Regions from separate parts of the Pseudoalteromonas sp. Scap06 genome, predicted to be linked through region 1. Evidence: predicted binding sites of a transcription regulator. Region 1 holds the regulator's gene; the other holds the start of a gene.

Region 1 (16,069 bases):
GCTTTTGGGTCATCCATATTTGATAACATAGCCACCAAACCGATTAATGTACCAATCATCCCCATTGCAGGAGCAATATCACCTAACGATTTAAATAAGCTTGCGCCCATTTCATGGCGAGTTGTAGTGAGGGAAATATCTTTTTGTAATGTAGCGCGCACTACATCTGCATCATGCCCATCTACGAGCATATCAACGCCTTTGCGCATAAATGGATTTGGAATTTCAGCCTCTTCCAATGCTAAAAACCCGCCTTTTCGGGCAGAATCTGCTAGCTCAACCGCCTTTTCAATTAAGGCTTCAGGGGGTTCAATTTTAAACATAAACGCTTTAGCACAAACCTTACCAATGCCTAAAAATTGCGACATAGTAAAATTGGATAAAACGATAAAAAGGGAGCCACCAAATACAATAACCACGGAAGGGGTATTGTAAAACATACCGACTTCGCCGCTACTACTCATAAACATGGACATGACAATTAAGCCAATTGCGCCAAGGATCCCAATAATGGTTGCTAAATCCACATTCCCTCCAAAGGTTTTATATTTTTTCTTCGCAAGCGTTGTTATTAAATGTATATCGGCAAGATACTGAAATACTTAAGTGATTTTTATGATAAACGATAAAATTACGATTAGTCCTATTTTAGATCAACATAGGTAATCAATCTAACTAATCAGAATTTATAATTTAAAAAATAACGCTGAAGCGCAGTAAAACCCAATTAACAGCATTTATCTATCAAAAAAACATAACATTCTTTGACCTAGTTTAGCATTCCCCCTAAAATTGGCGTTTAAATTTATTATGTAAGTTGAAAATAAAGATGGCGACTAAAAAACCTGAAAATTTAAGTTTCGAACAAGCACTAGAAGAACTAACAACAATTGTCAGTGAAATGGAACAAGGTGATTTATCGCTTGAACAGTCTTTAAAGCAATTTGAGCGCGGCATTGCATTAGCCAGTGCGTCTTCCGGTAAACTTCAACAAGCCGAGCAAAAGGTGTCGATATTAATGGGTAATGACGAAAAAGCACCGCTTACTCAATTTAATAACGATATGGAATAATTGTGAGCATAAAAGAACAAATAAAGCTTGCTCAAGATGATGTAGCCAATACTCTCAATCTTTATTTCGAACAACCTCTTGAAAGCGACAACACCATAAAAGAAGCCACCCATTATAGTTTAATGAATGGCGGGAAAAGATTGCGGCCCTTTTTAGTTTATACCACAGGTAAAATGTTAGGTGCTGACAAGCGTGATTTAGATGTACTTGCAGCAGCGATAGAATGCATTCACAGTTATTCATTAGTGCATGACGATTTGCCCGCTATGGATGACGATGATTTACGTCGTGGCCGTCCTACATGTCATATTGTCTATGGTGAAGCACAAGCTATTTTAGCAGGTGACGCACTGCAAACCTTAGCATTTGAGCTTATTGCTAAGCACACATTTAAATGCTCAACAGAAGCTCAGTTAAAAATGATTGCAGAATTAGCCCATGCTTCAGGCTTGCAAGGAATGGTTGCCGGACAAGGCCGCGATATTGCAGCAACAGATAAAGTTATTACGGTTGATGAATTAGAACGTATTCATAAACTTAAAACCGGCGCATTAATAAATTGTGCGATTACTTTGGGCGCACTTTGCGCTCCTAATATTAGCCAACATACTTTAGATAACTTATCTACTTTTGGGTATGCTATTGGGCTGGCCTTTCAGGTTCATGACGACATTTTAGATGTTGAGGGCGACACACTGACTTTAGGTAAGCCTCAAGGGTCAGATATTGCTGCTAATAAAGCGACATACCCCGCTTTATTAGGTATGCTAGGTGCTAAGCAAAAAGCACTAAATTTGATACAGCAAGCCCATGAGGCGTTAGCCAATATTGACGCAGACACGACCGACTTAGCGGCATTGGCAAACTATTTAATTGAACGTGACCATTAAACATGGCTAAAACGTATTAACTCTTAGAACAAAATTATTACTGAATATTAGTTTACCTCTTAAATCTAACTTTTGAGGAAAGTTAATATTAGCGAAGGATATATAAAAAACCATGACACTTGATAGCAGCAAGTATCCATTACTTAATTTGGTGAACGAACCAGTCCACTTGCGAGACTTAGCACAAGATAAGCTTTCTGCATTTAGCCATGAATTGCGTGATTACTTACTCAATTCAGTATCGCAAAGTAGCGGCCATTTAGCGTCTGGTTTAGGAACCGTAGAACTTACCGTTGCATTACATTATGTGTACAACACTCCCGACGACCGTTTAGTTTGGGATGTAGGTCATCAAGCCTACCCACATAAAATACTAACGGGACGTCGTGACCAAATGCACACCATTCGTCAAAAAGATGGATTGCACCCATTTCCATTTAGAGACGAAAGTGAATACGATACGTTTAGTGTTGGCCATTCAAGTACCTCTATTTCAGCGGCGCTGGGTATGTCTATTGCTGCGCAAAAAGAAGGCAGAGGTCGTAAAACAGTGGCGGTGATAGGCGATGGCGCAATTACCGCAGGTATGGCCTTTGAAGCGATGAATCACTTAGGTGATGTTAAATCAGATATGTTGATTATTTTGAACGATAACGAAATGTCGATTTCTGAAAACGTCGGCGCGTTAACCAATCATTTTGCGCGTATTTTATCAGGTAGCTTTTATACCAACATCCGCGAAGGCAGTAAAAAGCTTCTTTCTGGTGTACCGCCGGTAAAAGAACTTGCCAGCCGTATGGAAGAGCACATTAAAGGGATGATGATCCCGGGTACTTTTTTTGAAGAATTAGGCCTAAACTATATTGGTCCAATTGATGGTCATGATGTGAATATGCTGGTTGATACGCTGCGTAACATGCGTAACTTAAAAGGCCCACAACTTTTACATATAAAAACCCAAAAAGGCAAAGGTTACAAGCCCGCAGAAGCCGATCCGATTGGTTATCATGGCGTACCAAAATTTGATCCTGCGACTTCAAGTTTACCGAAATCTAAACCAAGTGCAGCGACTTTCTCAAATGTATTTGGTGATTGGCTTTGCGATATGGCAGAGCAAGACAACAAGTTAATGGCAATTACTCCTGCGATGCGTGAAGGTTCGGGAATGGTGCGCTTTTCTAAAGAACACCCAGAACAATATTTTGATGTGGCAATTGCTGAGCAACACGCTGTAACCCTTGCTGCAGGTTTTGCTTGTGAAGGGTTAAAACCCGTTGTTGCTATCTACTCTAGCTTTTTACAACGTGCGTATGATCAACTAATTCACGACGTTGCATTGCAAAACCTACCGGTATTATTTGCTATTGACCGCGCAGGTATTGTCGGAGCTGATGGTGAAACTCACCAAGGCGCCTATGACCTAAGCTTTATGCGCTGTATTCCTAACATGGTTATTATGGCACCTAGCGATACTAACGAATGCCGTCAAATGCTATACACTGGCTATCAAGCCAATTGCCCAGTAGCTGTGCGTTACCCGCGTGGCAGTGCGGGCACAGCAGAGGTTAAAAGCGCTATGCAACAGCTCGAAATTGGTAAAGCTAACGTAATTAAACAAGGTGCTAAAGTAGCTATATTGTCATTCGGTACCTTGCTTGAAAACGCCCAATTAGCCACTGATGAGCTCAATGCCACTTTAGTTAATATGCGATTTATTAAACCACTTGATACTGGTTTAATTGATGAACTTGTCGCTAACCACGATATCATTGTAACACTTGAAGATAATGCAATTTCTGGTGGTGTAGGTTCGGCAGTTAATGAGTATTTAGCTACTCAAAAAGCGGCTGTAAAAATACTTAACTTAGGTATACCGGATGAATTTATTAAACACGGTACTCAACAGCAAATGCACGATGAAATGGGGTTAGGTGAGCAAGGTATATTAACCTCAATCAAAGCATTTATGAGCTAATACTTATAGTGTTTAATAAAAAAGGAGCCATTGGCTCCTTTTTTATTGCTAACTTTAACCTCTAGCGCATCCACACTTTAATGTCGGCTAAGCCATTACTTTGCAATAGGCCAATCTGCTGTTCAACATTCGGGTTTTGCTCAAACTCAAATGCATCTAATTGCTCATCAAAGGTAATGTTAGCAACGCCATCGCCGCCGCGTTTTTTAACTTGATGCAATGCGATATCAGCTAAATTAATCGATGTTTCCCAGCTAATAACTTGACCACCTAGCAGAGGTAGCGGATAGAAAGACCAACCCACTGACGCTGTTATATTGGTTGTCTCACCGTTAGGAAGTTGGAAGGTATAATCGGCAATAGCTTGGCATAATTCAGATACATAGCTGTCGATTAAATTACACTTAAAATCGCGTAATAACAGTAAAAACTCATCACCACTCCACCGAGCAACATAATCAGAGCCTTGAGTACGCGAGTTAAGTAATGCCGCTACTTGTTGTAAACAGCTATCTCCAGCAATAGGACCATAAGCATCGTTAATGCGGCTAAAGTTATCTAAATTAATAATTAACAACACCAAAGATTTACCCTGAGCCTGCAATGACTGCGAATTACGCTGAAAATGCTCAATATCTTTTGGTAGTTGATCAAACAAGAAACGACGGCTTCTCAGCCCAGTTAGCTCATCAGAGTGACTAACAAGTTTAAGCTGAGAATTTACTTGGTTTAATTTATCATTCGCTTGGCGAAGCTCTAGGGTTCGTTCAGTAATAAGCCCTTCGAGTACTTGTTGCTTACGTCGCTCTTGAACTTTAAATACCCAAAACACTAAATAAAAGAGCAACACAAAACCACTGGTGATCAGTAATCTGAAGTAGATGGTTTCACCAAATCGTTCAGGAACAACAAACGCATATTCGGCTGATTGCGCTTTACCCCAATCCTCACCTTGGCGTTTAGTTTCTAATTCAAATAAAAACATACCAGCGGGTAAATTTGTATAAATTGCTTCTCGACGGGTATTTGCATAGCGCCAATCGTTATCAAGCCCATTAAGTTTATATCTAAACTCAATACTTGCCGGAGCGTAATAATCAATCGCAGTATAGGTAAGTGTTACATCACGCTCATCGGTCTCAAGAACCGGTTTTTCACCTAACGCAGCAGCTGCAAGCTTTCGTGATGGTGTGGTTAAGGTTTCTATAGTTGGTTTAAGCGAACGTAATCCAAATAACTCTACGTCTTTCGGAATTTCCACCACACCTTGTAAGCTGGGGTACCAAATAGAGTTATCCATATCAACCACCGCATCATGGCCTAAGCCATTACAACATTGGCTGGCTTTACCATCGAGCTGACGGTCAAATGAAGAAATCACTTCTTCTACTTTTAAGCTTTCGATGTTGGCTTTAAATTGCTCAACAGGCATGCGGTAAACCCCTTTCATGGTGCTTACCCAAATTCGCTTTGAGGTGTCATCGTATTCTAAACTGAATATGGAACCATATGGCAATCCATTGGCGGCGTCTAGTTGCTGCCATTGCCCTTGTCCACTGCGATAAAACAGGCCATCATTCAACGAGCCAATTAAAATGCCTACCCCTTTTATATGTAAAATACTGGTCACATAAGCGCTTTCCAAAGTGGTTTGGTCACCTATTTTTTCAATTCCTCGCTCAGTAAAGTAATACGCGCCTTTACTGGTGCCAATAACCCCAAAATTTGGTTTATCTAAAACATAGGTTACAAACTTACTGCCTAAAAAAGCATTGTACGCAAAAGGGTTTAAACCATTGTAATTTAAACGATATAATCCTCGCCCGGTGCCTACCCAAAAACCGCCTTTAGTTGAAGTGCTAATTGCAAAAACAGGGTTATCGCTCAATGCACGAGCAGGGAAACTATATAAGGTATTTGATTCGTAGAAAAACAAGCCTCTGCCAGTAGCAACATAAAGGCGATCGCCATCAAATTGCAGGTCATGTACCGAGGCATTTCCATACTTGGCACTATTAATAACATTAATAAAAGTTTTATCGGCATCAAAATAGCCAACGCCACTTTTGTTGGCAATCCATAGCTTACCATCAGGTGATTTACTAATTGCCATTACCGCTTCGGTCATTTTAGAAATGGCAGAATGGCGCTCTATTCGACCTTCGTGAGCAAGCCATAGCCCTTCACTAAAACTCGCTAACCATATGTTATTTTCATCATCTCTAAATATATCAGCAAACCAAATACTCTGATCTAGCTGGCTTGGTTCAACCCACTGCCAATCATTAGATTTAGCTCTAAATAATAAACGTCCATAGGTTGATATCCACAAGCCGCCATTGCCGTCGCTCATAAACTTATACACAGCTGAGTTATTAGCATTGGGAAGTGGAAACGGACGTAGCTCGTCATCTAAATCTAAAAAATAAGCCCCTAACTCAGAAGCTAAGTACAAATTACCATTTAAAAACGATAGATCGTGAACAATGGTTTGCGCTAAACGATCGGGTAAAGCCACTTTAGCGGTTAGTTCTAAGCGTAATTTAGAAAAGTCAGACGAGCTTTGCGTTAAACGTAATAAATTACGGTCGTTAACCAGCCAAATCCCTTCAGGTGAAAGCGCCATTTTACTGACCGATCCCACAATTTGAGTGATAGCTGTGGCGTTTACAATAGGACTAGGGTTATTTAGTTGGTCGCGCAGTTCTATTTGGCCTCTGTCTATATAATAGAGCCCATTAGCTGCTATCCAGATACTGCCTTGAGAATCTTCAAGAATATCTCTTACAGGGCCTTTAATATTAAACTCTTGTGCGGTTAGCTTTTCAGGATCGATAACCACAAGGCCATTTTTAGTGCCTACCCACAATAATCCTTCTCCATCGATCAATAATTTATTAATACCATTGCTGGGTAAAAATAAACTATTTTGGGTATTATAATTAGTGAAGGTATTGCCATCAAAACGGCTTAATCCAAATTGAGTGCCAAGCCACATATAGCCTTGGTTATCTTGTACTACACTTTTTAGGGATTGTGAGGGTAAGCCGTCTTTGATATTCCATTGTTTAACTACGTAATCAGTAATTGAAGCCGTACTTGGCATGGCACATAGCATAAGTACACAAACCAATAAAAATCGCATCATAGTGCTGCCACCTAGTTAAACAAATAATAAATTAAAAGGGTAGTAAACCTACTTTTATCAATGCTTGCAAACAAATAAGCGAAAAAATACCTGCAAGTACATCATCGGCCATAATACCAAACCCACCATGGGCACGTTTATCGAGTATGCGAATCGGCCCAGGCTTTGCTATATCAAAAAAGCGAAACAGTAAAAAGCCCACCAGTAATGTTTGCCAGTTAAGTGCTGCGCCAATCATAGTAATATAGTAACCAGCAACTTCGTCCCAAACAATTGCGGGATGATCATGTACTTGAAGGTCATCGGCGGTTTTTCCACATGCCCAAATACCAAAGATGCTTATGACTACTGCAAATACAATTTGTAACCATAGCGGAAAATGCATGGTAATAAAAATAAACGGTAATGCTGCCAATGTGCCAAATGTACCAGGTGCTTTTGGTGCGAGCCCAGTACCAAAACCCAAGCCAAAAAATTGATGTGGGCGTTTTAAATTAAATAATCGGTTTTTATTCAAACCTGCTCCTTGGAAAAGTGCTCAAAACCTTTATGTTCAAAAGCAAACTTCTCACCTTGGTGTAATAACTCTATATTGCCGTCACCACTTTTTATTTGCCCGATACAGCTTGCCTCTACACCGTATTGGCGCAGCTTAATATCTAGCATACTCTTGTTACTATCAGCAACGGTATACAGTAACTCGTAATCATCGCCATAGTTAAGAACAAAAGGAAGTCGCTGCTCAAAATCAAGACTCGCTTGCATGGCATCTGAGGTGGGGACATTTTCAATATTAATGGTGGCACTAACTTGTGATAAATTTAGCACATGCCCTAAGTCGGCTAGTAACCCATCGGAAATATCAATGGCCGACGATGCCAAGCCTCGTAACGCTTGCCCAGCAGCTACACGTGGCGTGGGGAAATTTAAACGTTTATTAATATCTTTTAAGTGTTCAGGTGCAATCGATAAGCCTTGTTTTTTCGATTCAATCGCCAACCCAGCATCACCAAGCGGACCGGTTACAAAAATCCAATCACCCACTTTTGCACCACTTCTACGTAATGCTGTGCCTTCAGGAACTGTACCTTTTGCACAAATAGTAATACTAAGTGGACCTTGAGTGGTATCACCACCAATGATCTGAACGTTAAAGTACTCAGCAATTTCATGCATGCCATCAGTCAGCTCAGCAATCCATTGTGGATCGATACTAGGTAACGTAAGTGCAACCGACACCCAAGTAGGCTCTGCGCCCATGGCAGCTAAATCACTTAAATTAACAGCAAGAGCTCGATGCCCTAATGCGCGAGGGGAGATATCATGAAAAAAATGCACCCCAGCAACTAAGGTATCTGTGGTTACAGCAAGCTGACAGTTCGCTGGAACTGTGACAAGCGCACAGTCATCTCCAATCCCTAAATTAACATCGCGACGAGTAATGCCACGACCTTTAAAGTAACGATTAATTAATTCAAATTCCTTCATACACAAAAAAGCCGGCCTATGCCGGCTCTCCTTTTTAACGGTTATTTATAACAACTCATCTGATAATAAATTTCAGCTAAAGTTGTTATTACTTGCGTAACTGTTTTACAGCTTTATCAAGTACACCGTTTACAAATTTATGGCTATCTTCAGCGCCAAACATTTTAGCTAATTCAATACTTTCATTGATAGCCACTTTGTAAGGAACGTCTTCACGAAATTTAAGCTCGTAGCTGCTTAAACGTAAGATAGCACGTTCAACTTCGTCTAATTCATCAAATGGACGAGTTAAATGAGGCGATACAGCTTCGTCTAGTTGCTTGTGGTTTACTGCAACTCCACGCGCTAAATCTTTAAAATATTCAACATCAATTTTAGTCACATCGTTTTCGATCAACATTTGTTGTTCGATATCGGCAATTGCATTGCCGCTTAATTGCCATGAATACACGGCTTGAAGTGCTAAGATACGTGCTTTACGTCTTGCTGCTGGTTTCACAAAAATTCCTTAAACTTAAATTTTATCTAACACATTAACCATTTCAAGCGCACCTAAAGCAGCTTCGCCGCCTTTGTTACCCATTTTGGTACCTGCGCGCTCAATTGCTTGCTCAATGCTTTCAGTGGTTAATACGCCAAATGCAACCGGGATATCATACTCAAGTGATACTTGTGCAAGCCCTTTATTTGACTCGCCAGCGACGAGATCAAAGTGAGGCGTGCCCCCTCTGATCACTACACCTAAGGCGATAATTGCATCATATTCTTTTTTTGCTGCAACGCGTTTCGCTGCTAAAGGTAATTCAACCGCACCTGGTACGTAAATTACGGTAATATCATCTTCTGATACTCCACCAGTACGTTTTAGCTCATCAACAGCACCTGCAAGCAAGCTACTACCAATAAAGTCATTGAAACGAGAAATGACAATGGCAAACTTTTTGCCTGGAGCGTATTTATTACCTTCAATAATTTTCATTTGATAACCCTAAAAATAAGTTTAAGCGATTTCGGTTGCGCAAAAATTGCTGCGCATTATACCACATAAATAAAATAATAGCCTAGCGTGTAATTATTGTGGCTCTACGTAATCAACAACTTCTAAATGGAAGCCTGATAATGCATGATATTTTTTCGGTAAACTCATCAAACGCATTTTTTGGATACCTAAATCAGCCAAAATTTGCGAGCCTACACCTACGGTACGTGAAGTACCTTGGAATTTGCGTGGCGTTACACTCTCGCCAGCATCAGCTGCAGCGAATGCTTTAACAGTCGCTTCTAATTCGTCAGTGCTTTCTTGCTTACCTAAGATGACTAAAGCGCCATTATGCTCAGCTATATACGCCATTGCTTGCGATAATCCCCAACTACGATCAGCATTACGATCAGAGAGTAAAATATCGTTAAAGGTACTTTGTAAGTGCACTCGCACTAACGTTGGTTCTTGTTGTTTTATTTCACCTTTAAGCAATGCATAGTGCAGCTGCCCGTCAATGGTGTCTTTGTAAGTTACTAAGTCAAATTCGCCATGCTCAGTTGGCAATTTACATTTTGCAACTTGCTCAATAGTGGTTTCATTTAAGTTACGGTATTCGATTAAATCAGCAATGGTGCCAATTTTAATATCATGTTGCTTAGCAAATACTTCTAAATCAGGGCGGCGCGCCATGGTGCCATCTTCATTCAGAATTTCTACAATCACTGATGACGGCTCAAGTCCCGCTAAACGCGCTAAATCACAGCCAGCTTCAGTGTGCCCTGCGCGCGTTAATACGCCGCCAGGTTGCGCCATAATAGGGAAAATATGCCCAGGTTGTACAATATCACTTGGCACAGCGCCTTTAGCAATGGCAGCTTGAACAGTACGAGCACGATCCGCTGCAGAAATACCCGTTGTAACCCCTTTTGACGCTTCAATAGACATAGTAAAGTTGGTCGAGAACGCGGCACCATTATTTTTAACCATCAGCGGTAAATCAAGTTGCGAGCAACGCTCTTGAGTCATGGTTAAACAAATTAACCCACGGCCATGAGTCGCCATAAAGTTAATTGCTTCTGCACTAATGTGCTCAGCAGCAATAATTAAATCGCCTTCATTTTCTCTGTCTTCATCGTCCATTAAAATAACCATTTTACCGGCTTTAATGTCATCTATTATTTCTTGTGCGCTGTTTAAATTCATAAGTTGCTCGTATAAGTTGTCAATATCGTTATTTTATAAAGCCCGCTTTAGCGAGTAAGCTCATCGAAATATCTGAACCAGTAGGATGCTCAGCTCCCTTTACAAGGCGCTCTAAATAACGTGCTATTTGGTCGACCTCTAGATTCACTTTGGTACCGACTTGAAAATCGGCTATGGTCGTTTGCCCGCTGGTGTGGGGCACAATCGTTAGTTTAAATTTATTACCTTCAACCGCATTGACCGTTAGGCTAATACCATCAATACATACAGACCCTTTATAAGGAATGTATTTCATTAAATTTTCGTCGGTGGCTAACCAATATTCAGTTGCTCGCGCATTGGTATTTATTGCTGTGATAGTGGCAATACCATCGACATGACCAGACACTAAATGACCTCCGAGGCGCGATACAGGTTGCATCGCCTTTTCTAAGTTAACTGTTTGCCCTAATGCGTAATGTGCAAACCCCGTTAAGCTAATCGTTTCATTTGATAAGTCAGCACTAAAGCCATCTATATGCTTATCAACAACCGTGAGGCACACACCATTGGTTGCAATACTGTCACCTAACTTAACATCACTCATATCAAGGTTTTTACTTTGGATACGAATAGCTAAATCACCTTGTTTTTTTTGTAATAACGCAATTTTACCTGTCGCTTCAACTATTCCAGTAAACATAGTGCTACTCTTTATATAAAATAATTAATGAGCTTTTTTGTGTGCTGTGATACGTAAATCATCACCGATTGGCACACACTCATTAAAAGTTAAATTAATGGTATTTTGCATACTCATTAACTCTGGGAAATTCAGTAAACTTTTAGCATCGCTGCCCATTAATTTAGGGGCAATGTAAAAAACAAACTCATCAATTAAATCAAGTTCAGCCATTTTTCCGGCCAATGTGGCACCCGCTTCTAACCACACATTATTAAACTGTAATTGCGCTAGCTTTTGCAGCACTGCTTGTAAGTCTACTTTATTGTTCTTTTCGGGGACTTCGATCTGTTTAACAAAATGAGGCCACTGATGCGATTTATCAACCTTGGTGGTAAATATTATCACCTCACTTTGAATTGAAAATAAGGCAAGTTCAGGGGTAAGTCTGTTTTGGGAATCAATAATAACGCGAACAGGTTGGCGCAGTGGTAAATTGGTCGGTAAAGAAACCGGAAGTTCTTCTGGGCGTACATTTAGTTTTGCATCATCCATCAAGACTGTATCGGCACCGGTTAAAATTGCACAGCTCTGAGCACGATATAGTTGCACATCTTGGCGCGCAGCAGGCCCGGTTATCCATTTACTTTGGCCGTTTTTAAGCGCCGTTTTACCATCAATACTGGCGGCCATTTTGCAGGTTACAAAGGGTAACCCCTGCTCCATTCGTTTAAAAAAGCCTAAATTTAATGCCCGCGCTTGCTCTTCAAGTAATCCGTAAGCGACTTCTATACCCGCATCCGCTAAAATTTTCAGGCCTTTTCCTGCAACTTGCGGGTTGCTGTCAACCATAGCAGCAACCACTTTTTTTACACCCGCGGCCTTTAGCCCTTCAGCGCAAGGCGGTGTGCGACCATAATGACTGCAAGGCTCTAGGGTTACATAAGCGGTTGCACCTTTAGCATTCTCACCGGCCTCAGCCAAAGCATTAACTTCAGCATGACCTTGCCCTGCTAATTGATGAAACCCTTCAGCTATTATTTTATTATTTTTTACTAGTACGCAGCCTACATTAGGATTAGGAGTGGTGGTAAAGCGCCCTTTTTTTGCCAGCTCAATGGCACGTGCCATATAACGTTTATCATCCTCTGAAAACGAGCTTTGCATGGTCATTACTACTCTCCTAAGCGGGCTATTTCTTCACCAAACTCACGTATATCTTCAAACGAGCGATATACTGAGGCAAACCTTACATAAGCTACTTTATCTAACTTTTTCAGCGCTTCCATAATGCACTCACCCACTAAATGGCTAGACACTTCACGTTCGCCGGTGGCTCGTAGCTGAGATTTAATTATATTAACGACTTCATCAACTTGTTCGGTACTTACGGGACGTTTTTCAAGAGCGCGGGTTAAGCCATTTAGTAACTTATCTTCATTGAACGGTTCACGACTGCCATCTTGCTTAATAACTCGCGGCATCACTAATTCAGCCCCTTCAAAGGTGGTAAATCGTTCGTGGCACTCATTACATTCACGGCGTCTACGTACTTGGTGTCCCCCGCCGACAAGGCGAGAATCAATAACTTTAGTATCTTTGGCGGTGCAAAATGGGCAATGCATAACTGTGTGTTTCCGTTTTAAAAACAAAAAATGGCCGCTATTATAGCGGCCATTATCATAACAAAAATGTGTGCAGTTGTGATCTAAATTACTATTTTACTCTTGGATTAAGCGTAAACAGGTAATTTTGCACAAATTGCTTTCACTTTTTCTTTTACTTGCGCTTGTACTGACTCATCTTCGATGTTGTCTAGTACGTCACAGATCCAGCCCGCTAACTCTTTTGACTCTGCTTCTTTAAAGCCACGACGAGTGATTGCTGGTGAACCAATACGCAAACCAGAAGTAACAAATGGTGAACGAGGATCGTTCGGTACTGAGTTTTTGTTAACCGTGATATTCGCATTACCTAGGGCAGCATCTGCATCTTTACCTGTGATATCTTTGTCGATTAAATCAAGTAAGAATAAGTGGTTGTCAGTTTTACCCGATACTACTTTGTAGCCGCGCTCTTGTAATACGGCAACCATTGCTTGTGCATTTTTAACAACTTGTGCTTGGTATGTTTTAAACTCAGGTTGAAGTGCTTCTTTAAATGCAACCGCTTTAGCAGCAATAACATGACATAAAGGACCACCTTGGCCACCTGGAAAAACAGCGCTGTTTAGCTTTTTGTAAATTTCTTCATCGCCACACGCAGAGATGATTAAACCACCGCGAGGACCCGCTAATGTTTTGTGTGTTGTGGTTGTTACAACGTGAGCAAATGGTACTGGGCTTGGGTAAACACCCGCAGCAATTAAACCTGCAACGTGCGCCATATCAACAAATAAGTAAGCACCTACTTTGTCTGCAATTTCACGGAACTTAGCCCAATCAACAATACCTGAGTAAGCAGAAAAACCAGCAATGATCATTTTTGGTTTGTGCTCAAGTGCTAACGCTTCAACTTGTGCGTAATCAATTTCGCCAGTTTCTTCGTTAAGGCCATACTGAATTGCGTTGTATGTTTTACCTGAGAAGTTTACGTGTGAGCCGTGTGTTAAGTGACCACCGTGCGCTAGGCTCATGCCTAATACAGTATCAAGTGGGTTTAAAAGAGCTTGGAAAACAGCAGCATTAGCTTGTGAACCGGCATGAGGTTGCACGTTTGCGTAATCTGTACCAAATAATTCATTTGCGCGGTCAATAGCAAGTTGCTCAACCACGTCTACGTGCTCACAGCCACCGTAGTAACGTTTGCCCGGGTAACCTTCAGCGTATTTGTTAGTCAGCTGAGAACCCTGCGCTTCAAGTACGCGTGGGCTACAGTAGTTTTCAGATGCAATTAACTCAATATGCTCTTCCTGACGTGATGTTTCTTTGCTCATCGCGTCAAATAACTCTGGATCAAAGTCCGAAATATTCATGCTACGTTCTAACATTGGGGTCTCCTGGGCAACGTGTATGGGTATTTTTTAGAGGCTTTATTGTACGCTTAAAACGACGTTTTGCCTACGCTCTTAAGTTGAGGATATTTAAACAGGGATTGAGACTATTTCACAGCATTTTGATGATGATATTTTTTTATAAACTAATAACAATTTTAAATGAATTTTATTTACTACATTTATATAGCTTATGCGTTATGTCTTAAGCGATGCATAAACAGACAAAAAAAGCGGCCTAAGCCGCTTTTATTATCTGCCTTTTTTAGGCAAGCTTTTTAAACAATTCTGTACGCAAAACATCATAATCGTTGTGCATATCAGTGGCTAAACACGGTTTTGCAAGCGCATCTGCTAGCGGTTTTGGCATGGCTATTTCGGTATTTAGTACCTCTTCAACGCTTTCTTTAAATTTAGCTGGGTGTGCAGTCGCTAAAAAGATACCTGCAGCATCTGTTGCTTTATTTTCAATAAGCCCTTGGTAGGCAATCGCGGTATGAGGCTCTGCAATATAGCCAAGCTGTTGAATTTTTTTCATCACTGATTTTGTGCTTTGCTCATCCACACTAACAGAATAAAAATTGTCATAACTAAACCAGTTATTATCTAGCATAGTTTGTACTCGCGGCCAGTTATTAGGTTTACTCACATCCATTGCATTTGAAAGCGATTCAATTGTCGCATTAGGCGTCCAATTTTTATCAAGCATAAAGCGCGGTACTGTGTCGTTTTGGTTCGTAGTCGCGCTTAGTTTACCTACTGGCATACCAATAACAGCGCCAATCATAGCCGCACACACATTACCAAAGTTACCACTCGGTACTGAAATATGCGCTGTAGCACGCTTTTCTTTTGGCAGCTGTGCAATGGCTTCAAAGTAATAACACACCTGCGCAACTAAACGGCTAATGTTGATTGAATTTGCAGAGTTTAAACCTAACTTCGATTTTAGCTCTTCATCTAAAAATGATTTTTTAACCAATTCTTGGCAATCATCAAAACTACCCTCAATCGCATAACAGTGAATGTTGTCACCAAGCGTTGTAAATAACTTTTGCTGCGCTAATGAAATTTTACCTTTAGGGTATAAAATAACGACATCAATATTTGGTTTTTTATAAAAAGCATGTGCGACTGCAGCCCCGGTGTCACCCGATGTTGCTGTCAATATTGTCACTTTTTCGCCTTGATTAAATTGCGCTAAGCACTCGGCCATAAAACGGCCACCAAAATCTTTAAATGCCAGTGTTGGGCCATGGAATAACTCTAAGCAATAGGTATTGTCTTCAACTTCCACCAGCTTAACCGGAAAGTTAAACGCATTCTTAACCATCTGGGCAACAGTATCACTTGGTAGCTCGTCACCAATAAGGTGCGATAAAATTTTGCCGCTGCGAGTAACAAAGTCCATATCTAGTAATGCATCAACATCACTTAATGGCGCTAACGACTCTGGAAAAAACACACCTTGATTACGCCCTAGTCCTGTTTTTACAGCTTCAACAAACGACACTTTTTGTGAATATTCTTTTAAATTATGTAATTGCATGACTCTTTATCCTATAAAACATTTAATTGACGCGTGCCGTCGTTATCTAATTTACAAATATGGCAAAAACCTTGCTCGTTGATGTAATTTTCCTCTAGCCACTGCGCGC
Region 2 (16,069 bases), 820 kb from region 1:
AGCGCCAGTAGTTTACACTTGGCGCTTTTTTATGAAGAAGATAAAGTTCAACTTCATAAAATACTTATAAATAACTTACCGAGTAATTTTTTGGAGAAAAAATGCTAGCGCAAATAGAACAATGGATTGATAAAACGAATAGCGAATATGCAAATCAAAGAATATGCTGTGAAAAATTTGCTAGCGAGTTTGAGGGCTTTTACCCAAATGAATTTTTGAAAACTGCATTTTATGTAGTTGTTGATAAAATTCCTAAACCTGACTTTACAAGTTTACGTGAACTTGGTTTAAGCAATTTTATTGATATGGATGTAGCTGGAATAACCTATAAAAATACATATTATATACTACCTAACGCTGTGCATAATTTAAGAGTGCATTTTCATGAGCTTGTTCATGTAGTTCAATGGCGTGAACTCGGTGCGCACGCTTTTATAATGCGTTACATCAATGAAATCCAAACCTGTGGTTACAATGATGCTCCACTTGAAAAAATGGCCTATAAACTTGATGCGCACTATACCAGTAATGGAAATAAATTTAATATTCCTGACTACATTACGCAACAGCTTTAGTTAATTACTATTATAAAAGGAATTTATATGTCACGTTTTTTGTTTTATTCACTAGCTCTATTTACTTTTCATGTGCAGGCGAGCTCTTTTGATGATGATATCGTTAATGCATTAATCTATAGAACAACACAACCAGTAACTTACGATGGTGCCTATCATCAACTTGAGTATCCAGGTGGTGATGTGCCCGCTAATATTGGTGTGTGTACCGATGTTTTAATTAGGTCGTACCGGCAGCTTGGTGTTGATTTGCAAAAGTTAGTACACGAAGACATGCAGAACAATTTTCGTGCATATCCTTCTAAGCGTATTTGGGGATTAACCAAGCCAGATAAAAATATTGATCATCGACGTGTGCCTAACTTACAAGTTTACTTTGAGCGCCATGCAAAAGTGTTAACTAAATCGCTTAATGCAGAGGATTATAAAGCCGGTGACATAGTTACTTGGATGCTGCCAGGTAATTTACCGCATATCGGTATGGTCGTTAATGAAATAGCGCAGGGCAGCGGCAACCCGCTTATTGTGCATAATATTGGTCGTGGACCAGAAATGAGCGATATGCTTTTTGCGTATACAATTACGGGTCATTACCGATTTGTGCCTGCAAAATATTCAGAGTAAATAACACTGTACTAGTAGGCGTGTTTGAGTTTAAAAACACGGCATACAGGTTTGGTACAAACCTAGCTGTTATATATTATTCTAGTGCTGTTAAATACGCTTAATGTGAGTTACTTACTTTAAATTAATACTGATATCACCATTTGGTTTGCAGCAACACAAGAGTATTTCACCATCGCGAACAAACGCTAACGGCTCTTCATTGTAATTAACTTCACCAGAGACAAGTGTTGCTCGACACGCACCGCAATATCCCTCACGGCATTGGTAAGCGGCATCAATCTTATTCGATTCTAGGCAATGTAAAAGAGAAGGGCAGCCAGCGGCAAAATCAATGCGCTGGCTGTTATCTGCAAGTGTGATACTTGCAGTGGTTCTATCAGTCATTATAAATCAAAGTCACCAAATTCATCGGCATCTACTTGTGAGTCAATCTGACCAACTAAGTATGAGCTTATTTCGGCCTCTTGAGGAGCAACTTGCACGTTATCTGACACTAACCATGAGTTGATCCATGGAATAGGGTTACTGTTATTTTCAAACTGTGCAGGCAGACCAATCGCGGTCATACGCGCATTGGTAATGTACTCAACATATTGACATAGAATGTGTTTATTCAAACCAATCATCGAGCCATCTTTAAATAGGTACTCGGCCCATTCTTTTTCTTGCTCTGCGGCTTCAACAAACATTTTAATTGCTTCTTCACGGCACTGTGCGGCAACAATCGCCATTTCAGGGTCATCTTTACCATCTTGCATGATATTTAAAATATGCTGAGTACCTGAAAGGTGGAGTGCTTCATCACGGGCAATAAGCTTTATAATTTTAGCATTACCTTCCATCAATTCACGCTCGGCAAACGCAAATGAGCAAGCAAAGCTCACATAAAAGCGAATGGCTTCTAAAATGTTCACTGACATCATTGCCAGGTACAATTTCTTTTTCAGCTCAAATAAATTAACTACCACGGTTTGGCCATTAATTTCGTGTTTGCCTTCACCGTATAGGTTGTAAAGCGATACAGAATTGATTAGGTCATCATAATAAGTAGTTACCGCATCGGCACGCTCACTTATTTTGTCATTGCTAACAATGTCATCAAAAATGAGTTCAGGTGCTTGGGTTACGTTACGAATAATATGGGTGTACGAACGACTATGAATAGTTTCACTAAACGCCCATGTCTCAATCCATGTTTCTAGCTCAGGAATAGACACAATCGGTAATAGCGCTACGTTAGGCGAACGACCTTGAACACTATCAAGCAGCGTTTGATATTTTAAGTTGCTTAAAAATATGTGCTTCTCGTGATCGGGAAGCGCTTGAAAGTCTAAACGGTCTTTACTTACATCAACTTCTTCAGGTCGCCAAAAGAAAGACAATTGTTTTTCTATTAGTTTTTCAAAAATAGGGTATTTTTGTTGATCGTAACGTGACACGTTAACGGTTTGACCAAAAAACATTGGCTCTTGCATTTGGTTATTATGGTTTCTGCTAAAAGTAGTATAAGACATGTTTATCACTCAAAAAACTATCACTAAAACTATCAGGACAAAGCGGGCAGGGCGCCCGCTTTAAGTTTAACTATTAAATTTTACACGCGCCGCCTGCACAATCATCATCTTCCACTTCTGGAGTGTCTTCTTGAGCATCTGATGCGCCATCGCGGGTATTATGGTAATACAGTGTTTTAACACCTAACTTGTAGGCACCGAGTAAGTCTTTTAGTAAGACTTTCATAGGTACTCTACCGCCTTCGTATCTGTTTGGATCATAATTAGTATTTGCTGAAATTGTTTGGTCGATAAATTTCTGCATTATGCCTACTAATTGTAAGTAACCATCGTTTGATGGAATATCCCACAGTAACTCATAGTTATCTTTAAGGCGTTCGTACTCAGGAACAACTTGCTTTAAAATACCATCTTTACTTGCTTTAACACTAATATGGCCACGTGGTGGCTCAATACCATTGGTTGCATTTGAGATTTGCGATGATGTTTCTGATGGCATTAATGCGCTCAGCGTTGAGTTACGCATACCGTGCTCTTTAATGTTGGCACGTAACGTATCCCAATCAAGGTGCAGTGGTTCATCACAAATTTTATCTAAATCACGCTTATACGTATCTGTTGGCATAATACCTTGTGAGTACGTAGTTTCGTTAAATTTAGGACATGCTCCACGCTCTTTTGCCAGCTCATTAGATGCTTTCATTAAGTAGTACTGAATCGCTTCAAATGTTTTATGCGTGAGTGCATTTGCGCTGCCATCTGAGTAACGCTTACCGTTTTTAGCTAAGTAGTAGGCGTAGTTAATCACACCTATCCCTAGGGTACGACGTCCCATAGTGGCATTTTTTGCCGCCGGTACTGGGTAGTCTTGGAAATCAAGTAAGTTATCTAGTGCACGTACTGCAAGCTCAGCTAACTCTTCTAATTCATCCAGTGACTCAATCGCGCCTAAGTTAAATGCAGACAAGGTACATAAGGCAATTTCACCTTCTTCATCATTTACATTGTTCAGTGGCTTAGTCGGTAATGCAATTTCTAAACATAAGTTAGATTGACGAATAGGCGCCACTTTCGAAATAAATGGGCTATGTGTATTACAGTGGTCAACATTTTGTAAGTAAATACGACCGGTGCTGGCACGTTCTTGAGCAAACATAGAAAACAGTTCAATGGCTTTAATACGTTTTTTACGAATTGACTCGTCTTGTTCATACTTTACGTAAAGTGCATCAAATTCGTCTTGATCTTCAAAGAATGCGTCGTAAAGGCCCGGCACGTCTGAAGGGCTAAATAAGGTAATGTAATCGTCTTTAATTAAACGCGAATACATTAATTTATTAAACTGTACGCCGTAGTCTAGGTGACGTACGCGGTTATCATCAACACCACGGTTGTTTTTAAGTACCAGTAGGTTTTCTACTTCTAAATGCCAAAGCGGGTAGAATAAAGTAGCGGCTCCGCCACGTACACCGCCTTGCGAACAACTTTTAACGGCTGTTTGAAAATGCTTATAAAAAGGAATACAACCTGTGTGGTACGCTTCGCCGTTACGAATAGGGCTACCTAATGCACGAATACGTCCGGCATTAATACCAATACCGGCACGTTGAGAAACGTATTTAACAATCGCTGATGATGTCGCGTTAATTGAATCTAAGCTGTCGCCACACTCAATCAGTACACATGAGCTAAATTGGCGCGTTGGTGTACGTACACCCGACATAATTGGTGTAGGTAAAGAAATTTTAAATAATGAGACCGCATCGTAAAAACGTTTGATGTAATCAATACGCGTTTCACGTGGGTAATCTGAGAATAAGCTTGCCGCAACTAATATATATAAAAACTGTGCACTTTCGTAAATTTCACCGGTTACACGGTTTTGAACTAGGTATTTACCTTCAAGCTGTTTTACTGCTGCGTAGCTAAAGTTAAGATCGCGTGAATGATCTAAGTAAGCATCTAATTCATCAAGTTCTTGCTCTGTGTAATCAACAAGCAAATGTGCGTCGTAGCGTTTTTGTTCAACCATGTCAGTAACGTGGTCAAAAAGGCGCGGTGGCTCAAATTGGCCATACGCTTTTTTACGTAAATGGAATACAGCTAAACGAGCAGCAAGATACTGATAATCAGGTGATTCTTTTGAGATCTGATCCGCAGCGGCTTTGATAATCGTCTCATGAATATCTTTAGTACGAATACCGTCATAAAATTGAATATGCGATTTAAGTTCAACTTGTGAAACCGAAACGTTGTTTAAACCTTCGGCGGCCCATTCAATAACGCGATGGATCTTGTCTAGATCAAGCGGCTCTTTACGGCCGTCACGTTTGCTTACAGATAACTGTTGGTTCATAGTTTTGCCTGTATTCCTTGGGAATTAAATATTTTTGACCAATGAGTGCACTTAAAACGCCCAGTGCCTATTCTTTTATTGTTATTTCCACCGCATAGGTAAATTTAATCGAATAACATTTAGCCACAATATCTGGTGTTGTTCAAATTAGAGATCACAAGATAGTGTGGTCTGTGATCTTTTGCAAGGGACAGAAACCGCTCTCATTGTGGATAACGTTGGGATAACGTAATTGTGTTAGTAGGCATTAACCTTTGATCATTCGGTTAAGTTGAAATTTGTAAAAATCAACTAAGGAAAGATTAAATTTACGCTTTTTAAAAATAAATTTCGTCTGCTTTTTTTATCATCAAGCTTTGCGTAAAAACTAACACAATCACAATATGTAGTGTTTATTAATTAACATGGCACTATATGTGGTTGAATGCATCTATAGGGCTATGCCAATTAAAATCTGCATTCCAAGCCAATGCTTCGTCTATACTCGGTACATATCCCCACAGTGCGGTAGCGGTGTGCATATTCGCAGCTTTACCTGCTTGTATATCTCGCTGTGCATCACCTATATATAGGCAGCGCGAAGGATCAACACTCATTTGCTCAGCACAATGTAATAAAGGAAGGGGTGAGGGCTTAGATTCAGCTAATGTATCACCACTTATCACAATTTGAGCATTTTTTAATGCAGGAATCGCCTCGACTAAAGGATCGGTTAAAAAGCCAGGCTTATTTGTCATAATGCCCCACGGGATCCCTTTATTATCAAGGGCAATGAGTAACTGTTCTATACCTACAAAGCATTGGGTATGGGTGGCAATATTGGCAGCGTAGTGTGCAACTAGCTCTGCTAAAAGTTGCTCTTGCGGTTGTTGCGCCCAAGCTTCTTTAAAACCAGCAGCAAGTAATGCTGCTGCGCCATTTGAAGCTGCGGGTCGATATATATCACTGCCCACTAAGGGCTGTTGATGATTATGCAGCACACTATTTAGCGCGGCGCCTAAATCATCAGCGGTATCGAGTAAAGTGCCATCTAAGTCAAACAGCAATGCTTGATATTCAATTGGGCTAGTAGGTGTTTGCAAGCTTGCCATTACGCTAACTTCTCAAAGTGCAGCATATAATTTACGCTGACGTCATCATTAACCGTATATTGCTTTGAAAGTGGGTTGTAACTTAATCCTGCACTGGCACGTACCTTCAAGCCTGCTTGTTCTGCCCATGCGATTAATTGCGCAGGTTTAATAAACTTTTTATGGTCATGGGTACCTTCAGGCACCATTTTTAACAGTTTTTCTGCACCGACAATAGCGTATAAATAAGCTTTAGGGGTTTTATTAAGGGTAGAGAAGAATACATCCGCCCCAGGTTTTGCTAATTTAGCGACCGCATGAATAATAGAAGCAGGGTCGGGAACGTGCTCTAACATTTCCATGCAAGTAATCACATCAAAGCGCTCAGGGTGCTCATCAGCAAATTGTTCAGCAGGTACTTTTATATATTCAACGGGTACACTTGTTTCTAAACTGTGTAACTTAGCGACAGTTAAAGGCTCTTGCCCCATATCGATACCTGTTACCTTTGCACCCATTCGCGCCATGCTGTGACTTAAAATACCGCCGCCACATCCTACATCGAGGGTTTCTTTGTCAAATAATCCTTTAGTTTTGTCAGCGATAAAATCTAATCGTAATGGATTAATTTCGTGAAGCGGCTTAAATTCGCCTTCTAAATCCCACCAACGCTCTGCGATGGCTTCAAACTTTGCTATTTCTGCGTTATCTACATTTTGATGTTCGGTCATAAAATACTTCCTCGTCAATCTGAGGCCATTATATAGGGCTAAATTGATAAATCGCAAAGTTTTGCGCCTGTAAATTAAAATTAATTGTGATAGCATGGTTGCTTAGAAATAATAACAAACACTCTTAATACCTAATACTGGGTTGTTAAGAGCTGATACTGAAGGAATGTGATATCAAATGACTGATCTCGCCAATGAAATTCTGCCAGTCAATATTGAAGACGAGTTAAAAAACTCCTACTTAGATTACGCCATGAGTGTAATTGTAGGACGTGCATTACCAGACGTACGTGACGGTTTAAAACCTGTTCACCGCCGCGTCTTGTTTGCAATGAACGAGCTTAGTAATGACTGGAACAAGCCTTACAAAAAATCGGCCCGTGTGGTCGGTGACGTAATCGGTAAATACCACCCACACGGCGACAGTGCAGTTTATGACACCATCGTACGTATGGCTCAGCCATTCTCACTACGTTATATGCTAGTTGATGGTCAGGGTAACTTTGGTTCGGTTGATGGTGATTCAGCAGCGGCAATGCGTTATACAGAAGTACGTATGGCAAAAATGTCGCACGAATTATTAGCCGATCTTGAAAAAGAAACGGTTGATTTTGTGCCTAACTACGACGGCACAGAACAAATTCCTGATGTGTTACCGACTAAAATACCTAACCTGTTAGTTAATGGTTCGTCAGGTATTGCTGTTGGTATGGCGACAAATATCCCGCCACACAACTTAACAGAAGTAGTGAATGGCTGTTTAGCGCTTATTCAAAACCCTGAATTAACTATTACTGAGTTAATGGATTACATCCCAGGGCCTGATTTCCCAACTGCGGCCATTATTAATGGTAAAAAAGGCATTGAACAAGCCTATCAAACCGGTCGTGGTAAAGTGTACATGCGTGCGCGTGCTGAGATTGAAACTGATGAGAAAACTGGCCGCGAAACGATTATTGTTCATGAAATCCCTTACCAAGTTAACAAAGCCCGTTTGATTGAAAAAATTGCTGAGCTAGTTAAAGATAAAAAAATTGAAGGGATCAGCGCATTACGTGATGAATCAGATAAAGACGGTATGCGTATCGTTATCGAGATCAAACGTGGTGACGTAGGTGAAGTTATTTTGAACAACCTTTATTCACAAACTCAGTTACAAACTGTGTTTGGTATGAATATGGTTGCGTTAATTAATAACCAACCTAAGTGTTTCAACTTAAAAGAAATGCTTGAAGAATTTATTATTCACCGTCGTGAAGTTGTTACCCGTCGTACGGTATTTGATTTACGCAAAGCCCGCGACCGTGCGCACACGCTAGAAGGTTTAGCGATTGCACTGGCAAATATTGACCCAATTATCGAACTTATTCGTAAGTCACCAACACCTGCTGAAGCAAAAGTTGCACTAACAGCGCGTCCTTGGGAATTAGGTAATGTTAAAGCCATGCTTGATAAAGCAGGTGAAGACAATGTTGCCCGCCCAGATTGGCTAGCAAGCGATCTTGGTATTCGTGATGGTCAGTACTATATTTCTGAGCAACAAGCTCAAGCAATACTAGACTTACGTTTGCATAAACTAACAGGTCTTGAACACGAAAAAATTCTTACTGAATACCAATCGTTACTAGACCTAATTGCTGAACTATTATTCATTTTGGCAAGTCCGGAACGTTTAATGGAAGTTATTCGTGATGAGTTAGTTGAAATTAAAGAACAATATGGTGATGAGCGCCGCACTGAAATTAATGCAGCTGCACACGATATTAGCCTTGAAGACTTAATTAACGAAGAGAACGTGGTTGTGACCTTATCACACGAAGGGTACGTTAAGTATCAAGCGTTAAGTGATTACGAAGCGCAGCGTCGTGGTGGTAAAGGCAAGTCAGCAACCAAGATGAAAGATGAAGATTTCATTGAACGTCTACTTGTTGCCAATACGCACGATACTATTTTATGTTTCTCTACTGCGGGTCGATTATATTGGCTTAAAGTGTATCAGTTACCACTTGCAAGTCGCGCAGCGCGCGGTAAGCCAATTGTTAACTTATTACCGCTTGAAGCAGATGAACGTATTACTGCTATTTTGCCGGTACGCGATTATGAAGATGATAAATACATCTTTATGGCGACAGCATTTGGTACGGTTAAGAAAACACCATTGACTGCATACAGCCGTCAACGTGCTAGCGGTATTATTGCCGTTAACTTAAACGAAGGTGATAGCTTAATTGGTGTTGATATTACCGATGGTAGCAACGAAATTATGTTGTTCACTGATGCGGGTAAAGTTGTACGCTTTAAAGAAGCTGAAGAAACCACGGTAGTTGATGAAAATGGTAACCCTGTTCTTGATGAAGAAGGTAAGCCTGAGATTCGCTTCAAAGGTGTACGCCCTATGGGTCGTACTGCAACAGGTGTTCGTGGTATTAAGATGCCAGACGAACAACGTGTTGTATCACTGATTGTACCTAAGAATGATGGTGCAATATTAACAGTAACAGAAAATGGTTACGGCAAGCGTACTCAACTTGAAGACTACCCATCTAAGAGTCGTGCAACACAAGGTGTTGTATCAATTAAGGTGAGTGAGCGTAATGGTGCCGTTGTTGGTGCTGTTCAAGTTGATGACAACGACGAAATAATGATTATTTCGAATCGTGGTACCTTAGTACGAACTCGCGTTAATGAAGTTTCTACGGTTGGACGTAACACCCAAGGTGTTATTTTGATCAGAACTATTGACGAAGAGCAAGTAGTTGGTTTACAACGTATAGAAGAGATTGAAGTGACTGAAAGTGACTTGATTGATATCGAAGACGTTGAAACAGTAGATACGGTTATAGATGAAGTAGCGGATGACAATCCTCCTTCAGAATAATTGAGATTGAAAAAAGCGGCCTTGGCCGCTTTTTTTATGTGGTTGAAAAAAACTAAAGACACTTGAATTAGTTTAATACCAATTCACTTAATTAAGTGGTCTATTTTAAGGCTGGAAAAACGTGTTGATAGCTAGGCAAAAAATTTGCTATTTAGTTGTTTAAATGAGAATTTTTTAACGCAGGTAGCGACACGTTTAGCCCCGTAAAATGATTAAGTATTATTGCGGATTGGTATTAGTTCAAGTTAAACAGTAAATTACTGGAATGAGGAAAAGGTAATGAGTATTTATAATTTTTGTGCGGGTCCTGCAATGTTACCACCGGCTGTCATGCAAAAAGCACAAAAAGAGTTTTTAGACTGGCAAGGGCTTGGCGTTTCAGTAATGGAAATGAGCCATCGCAGTAAAGAATTTTTAGCATTAACGGCTAAGTGTGAAGCTAGTCTACGTCGCTTAATGAATATTAGTGATGAGTTTGAAGTGCTGTTTATGCACGGCGGTGGTCGAGGTCAATTTAGTGCCGTACCTTTAAACCTCCACGTTGATGGAAAAAAAGCGGTGTATTGTGAAAATGGCGTGTGGTCAAAAAGTGCAACTAGCGAAGCTGATAAGTTTACTCAAACTCACACTATTGACGTACGTAATGACGATAATGGCTTATTTTCTATCAAGCAGGTAGCCGATTGGGTTTTACCAGCCGATGCTGCATATATTCATTATTGCCCAAATGAAACTGTAGATGGTCTAGAGATTTTTGATGTACCCAGTCACCCAACAGCACCGATTGTCGCCGATATGTCGTCGACTATTCTATCGCGCGAAATTGACGTTAATCAATTTGATTTAATCTACGCAGGTGCTCAAAAGAATATCGGCCCATCGGGTATTGCTATCGTAATTGTTCGTAAAACGCTACTTGAGCGTGAAGGGCTAGCTAAGCCAGGTATTTTAGATTACGCACTTGAAGCAAAACAAGGCAGTATGTTTAACACTCCACCTACATTTGCATGGTATTTAGCAGCTGAAGTATTTGAATGGCTTGAGCAAAATGGTGGTGTTAAAGCCATGGAAACACATAATACTGTCAAAGCGCAGCTGCTTTATGACTTTATCGATGAGTCTGATTTTTACACCAACAAGGTAGCAAAACATTGTCGTTCACGTATGAATGTGCCTTTTTGGTTAGTTGATGAAAGCCTAAATGATAAGTTTGTTAAAGAGTCAACAGAAGCGGGCTTATTAGCGCTTGAAGGGCACCGTATTGTTGGCGGTATGCGCGCGAGTATTTATAACGCAATGCCACTGGAAGGAGTTAAAGCATTAGTTGATTTTATGGCGGCTTTCGCAAAGGAGAACAGCTAATGGAGCAACTTTCTTTAGCGCCTATTTCACAGGTTAATGGCAGTGTTACTCTGCCGGGTTCGAAAAGCTTGTCAAATCGCATTCTATTATTGGCTGCACTATCAAACGGCACTACGGTTGTAGAAAACTTATTAGACAGTGATGATATTCGTCATATGTTGGGCGCCTTAGCGCAGCTCGGTGTGAATGTGACACTTAATGATGAGCGAACCATCGCGACCGTAGAAGGTGTAGGTGGCGTATTTAAAACGCCAACTGAAGCACTGTTTTTAGGTAATGCAGGTACAGCATACCGTCCTTTAACGGCCGTGCTTGCAGCGATTGCTGGGGAGTATGAGTTAATTGGTGAGCCACGTATGGAAGAGCGACCAATTGGCCACTTAGTTGATGCACTGCAAGCCTTAGGTGGTAATGTTAGTTATTTAAAAAATAAAGATTATCCGCCGCTTAAAATTGTTGGTGGGCAAATAGCAGGTGGTGAAGTCGAAATTGACGGTAGTATTTCAAGCCAATTTTTAACTGCGCTTCTTATGGCTGCACCGTTATTTAAAGGTGATACTCAAATTAAAATTAAAGGCACGTTAGTGTCTAAGCCTTACATTGATATTACTCTTGATGTAATGGCGCGTTTTGGTGTTACCGTTGAGCATGATAATTACAGTACTTTTTTTGTAAAAGGTGCACAGCAGTATCAAGCCGTTGAGCGAATTATGGTCGAAGGGGATGCTTCATCTGCTTCTTACTTTATTGCTGCTGCAGCAATTGCCGGCGGCGAAATAGAAATTAAAGGCGTCGGTGCTAAATCAGTTCAAGGTGATATTGGTTTTGCTAATGTTATGGAGCAAGTAGGTGCAAAAATTGATTGGTATGACGAACGTTTAGTTGTTCGTAAAGGTGAGCTTAACGGTATTGATATTGATGCGAATGCAATACCTGATGCTGCAATGACCCTGGCTACAGTTGCCTTGTTTGCAAAAGGGCCAACGGCAATTCGCAACATTTATAACTGGCGAGTAAAAGAAACTGACCGTTTACACGCTATGGCTACTGAGCTTAAAAAAGTAGGGGCTGAAGTAGTTGAAGGGCATGACTTTATTGAGATCACACCGCCAAAACAATTTAATAATGTGGCTGTAGATACCTATGATGACCACCGTATTGCCATGTGCTTTGCAATGGTGGCGGTAGGGGGTAAGCCAATCACGATTAACGATCCGGCCTGTACTTATAAGACATTCCCAACATTTTTCAACGTGTTAGCATCTGTCAGTAAATAGGCTATTTATAAGTATTTATAAAAAGTTACATACTAAAAGCGGATAATCTTTAATAATTGACGTATAATGTGGCGGTTTATTTTGGTGTGCATTGAAGGAGGTTTTAAATGCCGGCGTTATTAATGCCCGTAATCACCGTAGATGGCCCAAGTGGTTCTGGTAAAGGAACTGTTTGTCGCTTATTGGCTGAAAAATTAGGCTGGGATGTGTTAGATAGCGGTGCAATTTATCGCGTACTTTCACTTGCAGCACTTCATCACCAAATTGCGTTAGATAACGAAGAAGCACTGGTTCCACTAGCTGCAAATCTTGATGTGCAGTTTCTGATAGACAGTGATACTAATGCAGGAAAGATTATTTTAGAAGGCGAAGATGTAACAACCACTATTCGAAATGAAGAAGTGGGAGCTGCAGCGTCCAAAGTTGCGGCATTGCCACGAGTTCGTGAAGCGTTACTTCGTCGCCAGCGTGCGTTTAGAACTGAAAATGGCTTAATTGCTGATGGTCGCGATATGGGCACTGTTGTGTTTCCTGATGCGCCATTAAAGATATTTCTAACCGCAAGTGCAGAAGAACGTGCTCGCAGACGTTTTGTTGAGTTGAATGAGCGCGGGCTTGATGTTACACTAAGTGGTCTATTACAAGACATTCAAGCACGTGATGATCGCGATATGAATCGCGCCGTTGCGCCGCTTGTACCTGCAGAGGATGCGATTGAGCTTGATACTAGCGAACTCAACGCACAGCAAGTCTTTGATAAAGTTATAACTTTATTAGATTCAAGTATCTCTGAAGGTAAGCTTCCTAAACGAAGCTAAACACATTTTATGCACCAGCAGGACGCCAGTGCTATTTTAACAACCCCATGCAGCATGGTTGCTTATTGGTATTAATATATGAGACGTATATTCGTATGTCAGAAAATTTTGCGCAGTTATTTGAAGAAAGCTTAAAGGGTTTTGAAGCAGAGCAAGGCTCTATCGTTAAAGGTACAGTAATCTCAATCGAGAACAACATTGTACTTGTAGATGCTGGTCTTAAATCAGAAAGTGCTATCCCTGCAGAGCAGTTCAAAAATGCTGCTGGTGAACTAGAAGTTGCTGTTGGCGACGAAGTAGATGTTGCACTAGATGCAATCGAAGACGGTTTCGGTGAAACTATCCTTTCTCGTGAGAAAGCGAAGCGTCACGAAGCGTGGATCCGTCTTGAGAAAGCATGTGAAGAGCAAGAGACTGTTACTGGTGTTATCAACGGTAAAGTTAAAGGCGGTTTCACTGTTGAAGTTGATTCAATCCGTGCTTTCCTACCTGGTTCACTTGTTGATGTTCGTCCAGTACGTGACACAACTCACCTTGAAGGCAAAGAGCTTGAATTTAAAGTAATCAAGCTTGATCAAAAACGTAACAACGTTGTTGTTTCACGTCGTGCAGTTATCGAATCAGAAAACTCACAAGAACGTGAAGAGCTTCTTGCTAACCTTGTTGAAGGTCAAGAAGTTAAAGGTATCGTTAAGAACCTTACTGACTACGGTGCATTCGTTGACCTTGGTGGTGTTGATGGCCTACTACACATTACTGACATGGCGTGGAAGCGTGTTAAGCACCCTTCAGAAATCGTTAATGTTGGCGACGAAATCGCAGTTAAAGTTCTTAAATTCGACAAAGATAAAACTCGTGTATCTCTAGGTCTTAAACAGCTTGGCGAAGATCCATGGGCAGCTATCGCTGGTCGTTACCCAGAAGGCTCTAAACTTTCTGGTCGTGTAACTAACCTTACTGATTACGGTTGCTTCGTAGAAATCGAAGAAGGCGTTGAAGGTCTAGTACACGTTTCTGAAATGGATTGGACTAACAAGAACATCCACCCTTCAAAAGTTGTTTCACTTGGTGACACTGTTGAAGTTATGGTTCTTGAAATCGACGAAGAACGTCGTCGTATTTCTCTTGGTCTTAAGCAATGTATTGCTAATCCTTGGCAGGAATTTGCTCGTCTACAAAACAAAGGCGATCAAGTTACTGGTAAGATCAAATCAATCACTGACTTCGGTATCTTTATCGGTCTTGACGGTGGTATTGATGGTCTTGTACACCTTTCAGACATTTCTTGGAATACACCTGGCGAAGAAGCTGTACGTGAATTCAAGAAAGGCGACGAAATCACTGCTATCGTATTGCAAGTTGACCCAGAGCGTGAACGTATCTCTCTAGGTGTTAAGCAAATCGAAGCTGACCCATTCAATAACTACCTTGATGCAAACAAAAAAGGTGCTATTGTTAAAGGTAAAGTGACTGAAGTTGATGCGAAAGGCGCAACTGTTGAACTTATCGAAGGCGTTGAAGGTTACATCCGTGTAGCTGATATCGCTCAAGAGCGCGTTGAAGATGCAACTACTGTTGTTTCTGTAGGCGACGAAATCGAAGTTAAATACGTTGGTGTTGATCGTAAGAACCGCACTTTAAGCTTATCTGTTAAAGCTCTTTTCGAAGCAGAAGAGAAAGAAGTACTAGAGAAGCTTAAGAAAGAAGAGCCAGTGTTCGAAAACGCAATGGCAGCTGCTTTCGCAAATGCACAAAAAGACTAATTAATTATAGTCTTTTAATTGGAAGGGCAGTTTATGCCCTTCCACTATTTCTTTTAAGGAAACGCTATGACTAAGTCAGAACTGATAGAAACACTTGCTGAACAACACGCACATATTCCTGTGAAAGATGTTGAGAACGCTGTTAAAGAAATTCTTGAACAAATGGCCGGCTCATTATCTTCTTCAGATCGTATTGAGATCCGAGGTTTTGGAAGTTTCTCTTTGCATTACCGTGCACCTCGTACAGGTCGTAATCCTAAAACAGGTGAAACTGTAGAGTTAGATGGTAAGCATGTACCTCATTTTAAGCCAGGCAAAGAACTACGTGACCGTGTAAACGAGAGCATTGCTTAGTAAATTTATTGGAGTAGTTACTTGTTCAAGGTATTAAAAATTATTCTGGCAGCACTTTTTTTAATTGGTGCATTTGTATTGGGTTCGCAAAATCCACAATTAACACAAATTAACTACATAATAGCCAGTAATACATTACCTTTAGCCGTTATAATAAGTATCTGCTTTTTGTTAGGTGTTGTAGTGGGTTGCTTTGTGAGCTTTAAATTGTTTACGCAATTAAAGTGGCAAAATTACCGTTTAAAAAAGCAAATAACGCCTGAAAAAGATAATAAAAAGCGTATTGCCAACAAAGATACCTAATTATGATTGAGCTGTTGTTTTTACTGCTTCCTGTCGCCGCCGGTTATGGCTGGATCATGGGAAAAAACAGTGCGAAAAATCAGGCTCATCAATTTAATAGAGAAATCACTTCTGAATACAGTAAAGGGTTAAAGTTCTTACTGGACAGAGAAGAAGATCAGGGGCTTGAGCATTTAATTAATTTGCTCGAAGTAGCTGCTGACTCTGTAGAACACTATTCTACATTAGCCACTATGTTTCGCCGCCGTGGCGAGCTTGACCGCGCAATAAAAATTCATGAATTGCTATTAAAACACCCAAGCCTTAACGAAAAACAAGCTGCCAATAGTCGGTTAGAATTAGCAGAAGACTATATTATGGCAGGTTTACTCGATAGCGCAGAAGAACATTTAATATGGCTGGTAAAAAATAACCATGAAGATGCTCTTGAGCCAATTATTT

What was found. Region 1 encodes NrdR, which represses ribonucleotide reductase genes. Its sites were predicted from a motif close to AAACACNANATNTNGTGTTT; they were not measured.
Region 2: nrdA (class 1a ribonucleoside-diphosphate reductase subunit alpha) is a predicted target of NrdR. The motif match lies at 5,194-5,213, and genes of this name have one in related genera.

Annotation. Positions count from the first base shown of each region.
Region 1 is NZ_CP041330.1:790,239-806,307, reverse strand. Features, by position in the region: gene pomA (flagellar motor protein PomA) at 1-527, opposite strand, end outside; gene xseB (exodeoxyribonuclease VII small subunit) at 830-1,072, shown strand; gene ispA ((2E,6E)-farnesyl diphosphate synthase) at 1,075-1,962, shown strand; gene dxs (1-deoxy-D-xylulose-5-phosphate synthase) at 2,075-3,937, shown strand; gene FLM47_RS03665 (ligand-binding sensor domain-containing diguanylate cyclase) at 3,999-7,085, opposite strand; gene FLM47_RS03660 (phosphatidylglycerophosphatase A) at 7,117-7,602, opposite strand; gene thiL (thiamine-phosphate kinase) at 7,599-8,573, opposite strand; gene nusB (transcription antitermination factor NusB) at 8,662-9,072, opposite strand; gene ribE (6,7-dimethyl-8-ribityllumazine synthase) at 9,088-9,552, opposite strand; gene ribBA (bifunctional 3,4-dihydroxy-2-butanone-4-phosphate synthase/GTP cyclohydrolase II) at 9,646-10,758, opposite strand; gene FLM47_RS03635 (riboflavin synthase) at 10,787-11,440, opposite strand; gene ribD (bifunctional diaminohydroxyphosphoribosylaminopyrimidine deaminase/5-amino-6-(5-phosphoribosylamino)uracil reductase RibD) at 11,465-12,592, opposite strand; gene nrdR (transcriptional regulator NrdR) at 12,595-13,044, opposite strand; gene glyA (serine hydroxymethyltransferase) at 13,152-14,408, opposite strand; gene thrC (threonine synthase) at 14,677-15,960, opposite strand; gene thrB (homoserine kinase) at 15,972-16,069, opposite strand, start outside.
Region 2 is NZ_CP041330.1:1,608,312-1,624,380, forward strand. Features, by position in the region: gene FLM47_RS07340 (hypothetical protein) at 102-575, shown strand; gene FLM47_RS07345 (DUF1287 domain-containing protein) at 603-1,199, shown strand; gene yfaE (class I ribonucleotide reductase maintenance protein YfaE) at 1,314-1,586, opposite strand; gene nrdB (class Ia ribonucleoside-diphosphate reductase subunit beta) at 1,586-2,716, opposite strand; gene nrdA (class 1a ribonucleoside-diphosphate reductase subunit alpha) at 2,790-5,072, opposite strand; gene FLM47_RS07365 (HAD family hydrolase) at 5,483-6,163, opposite strand; gene ubiG (bifunctional 2-polyprenyl-6-hydroxyphenol methylase/3-demethylubiquinol 3-O-methyltransferase UbiG) at 6,163-6,873, opposite strand; gene gyrA (DNA topoisomerase (ATP-hydrolyzing) subunit A) at 7,052-9,751, shown strand; gene serC (3-phosphoserine/phosphohydroxythreonine transaminase) at 10,031-11,113, shown strand; gene aroA (3-phosphoshikimate 1-carboxyvinyltransferase) at 11,113-12,390, shown strand; gene cmk ((d)CMP kinase) at 12,498-13,208, shown strand; gene rpsA (30S ribosomal protein S1) at 13,304-14,971, shown strand; gene ihfB (integration host factor subunit beta) at 15,038-15,325, shown strand; gene FLM47_RS07405 (lipopolysaccharide assembly protein LapA domain-containing protein) at 15,347-15,628, shown strand; gene lapB (lipopolysaccharide assembly protein LapB) at 15,631-16,069, shown strand, end outside.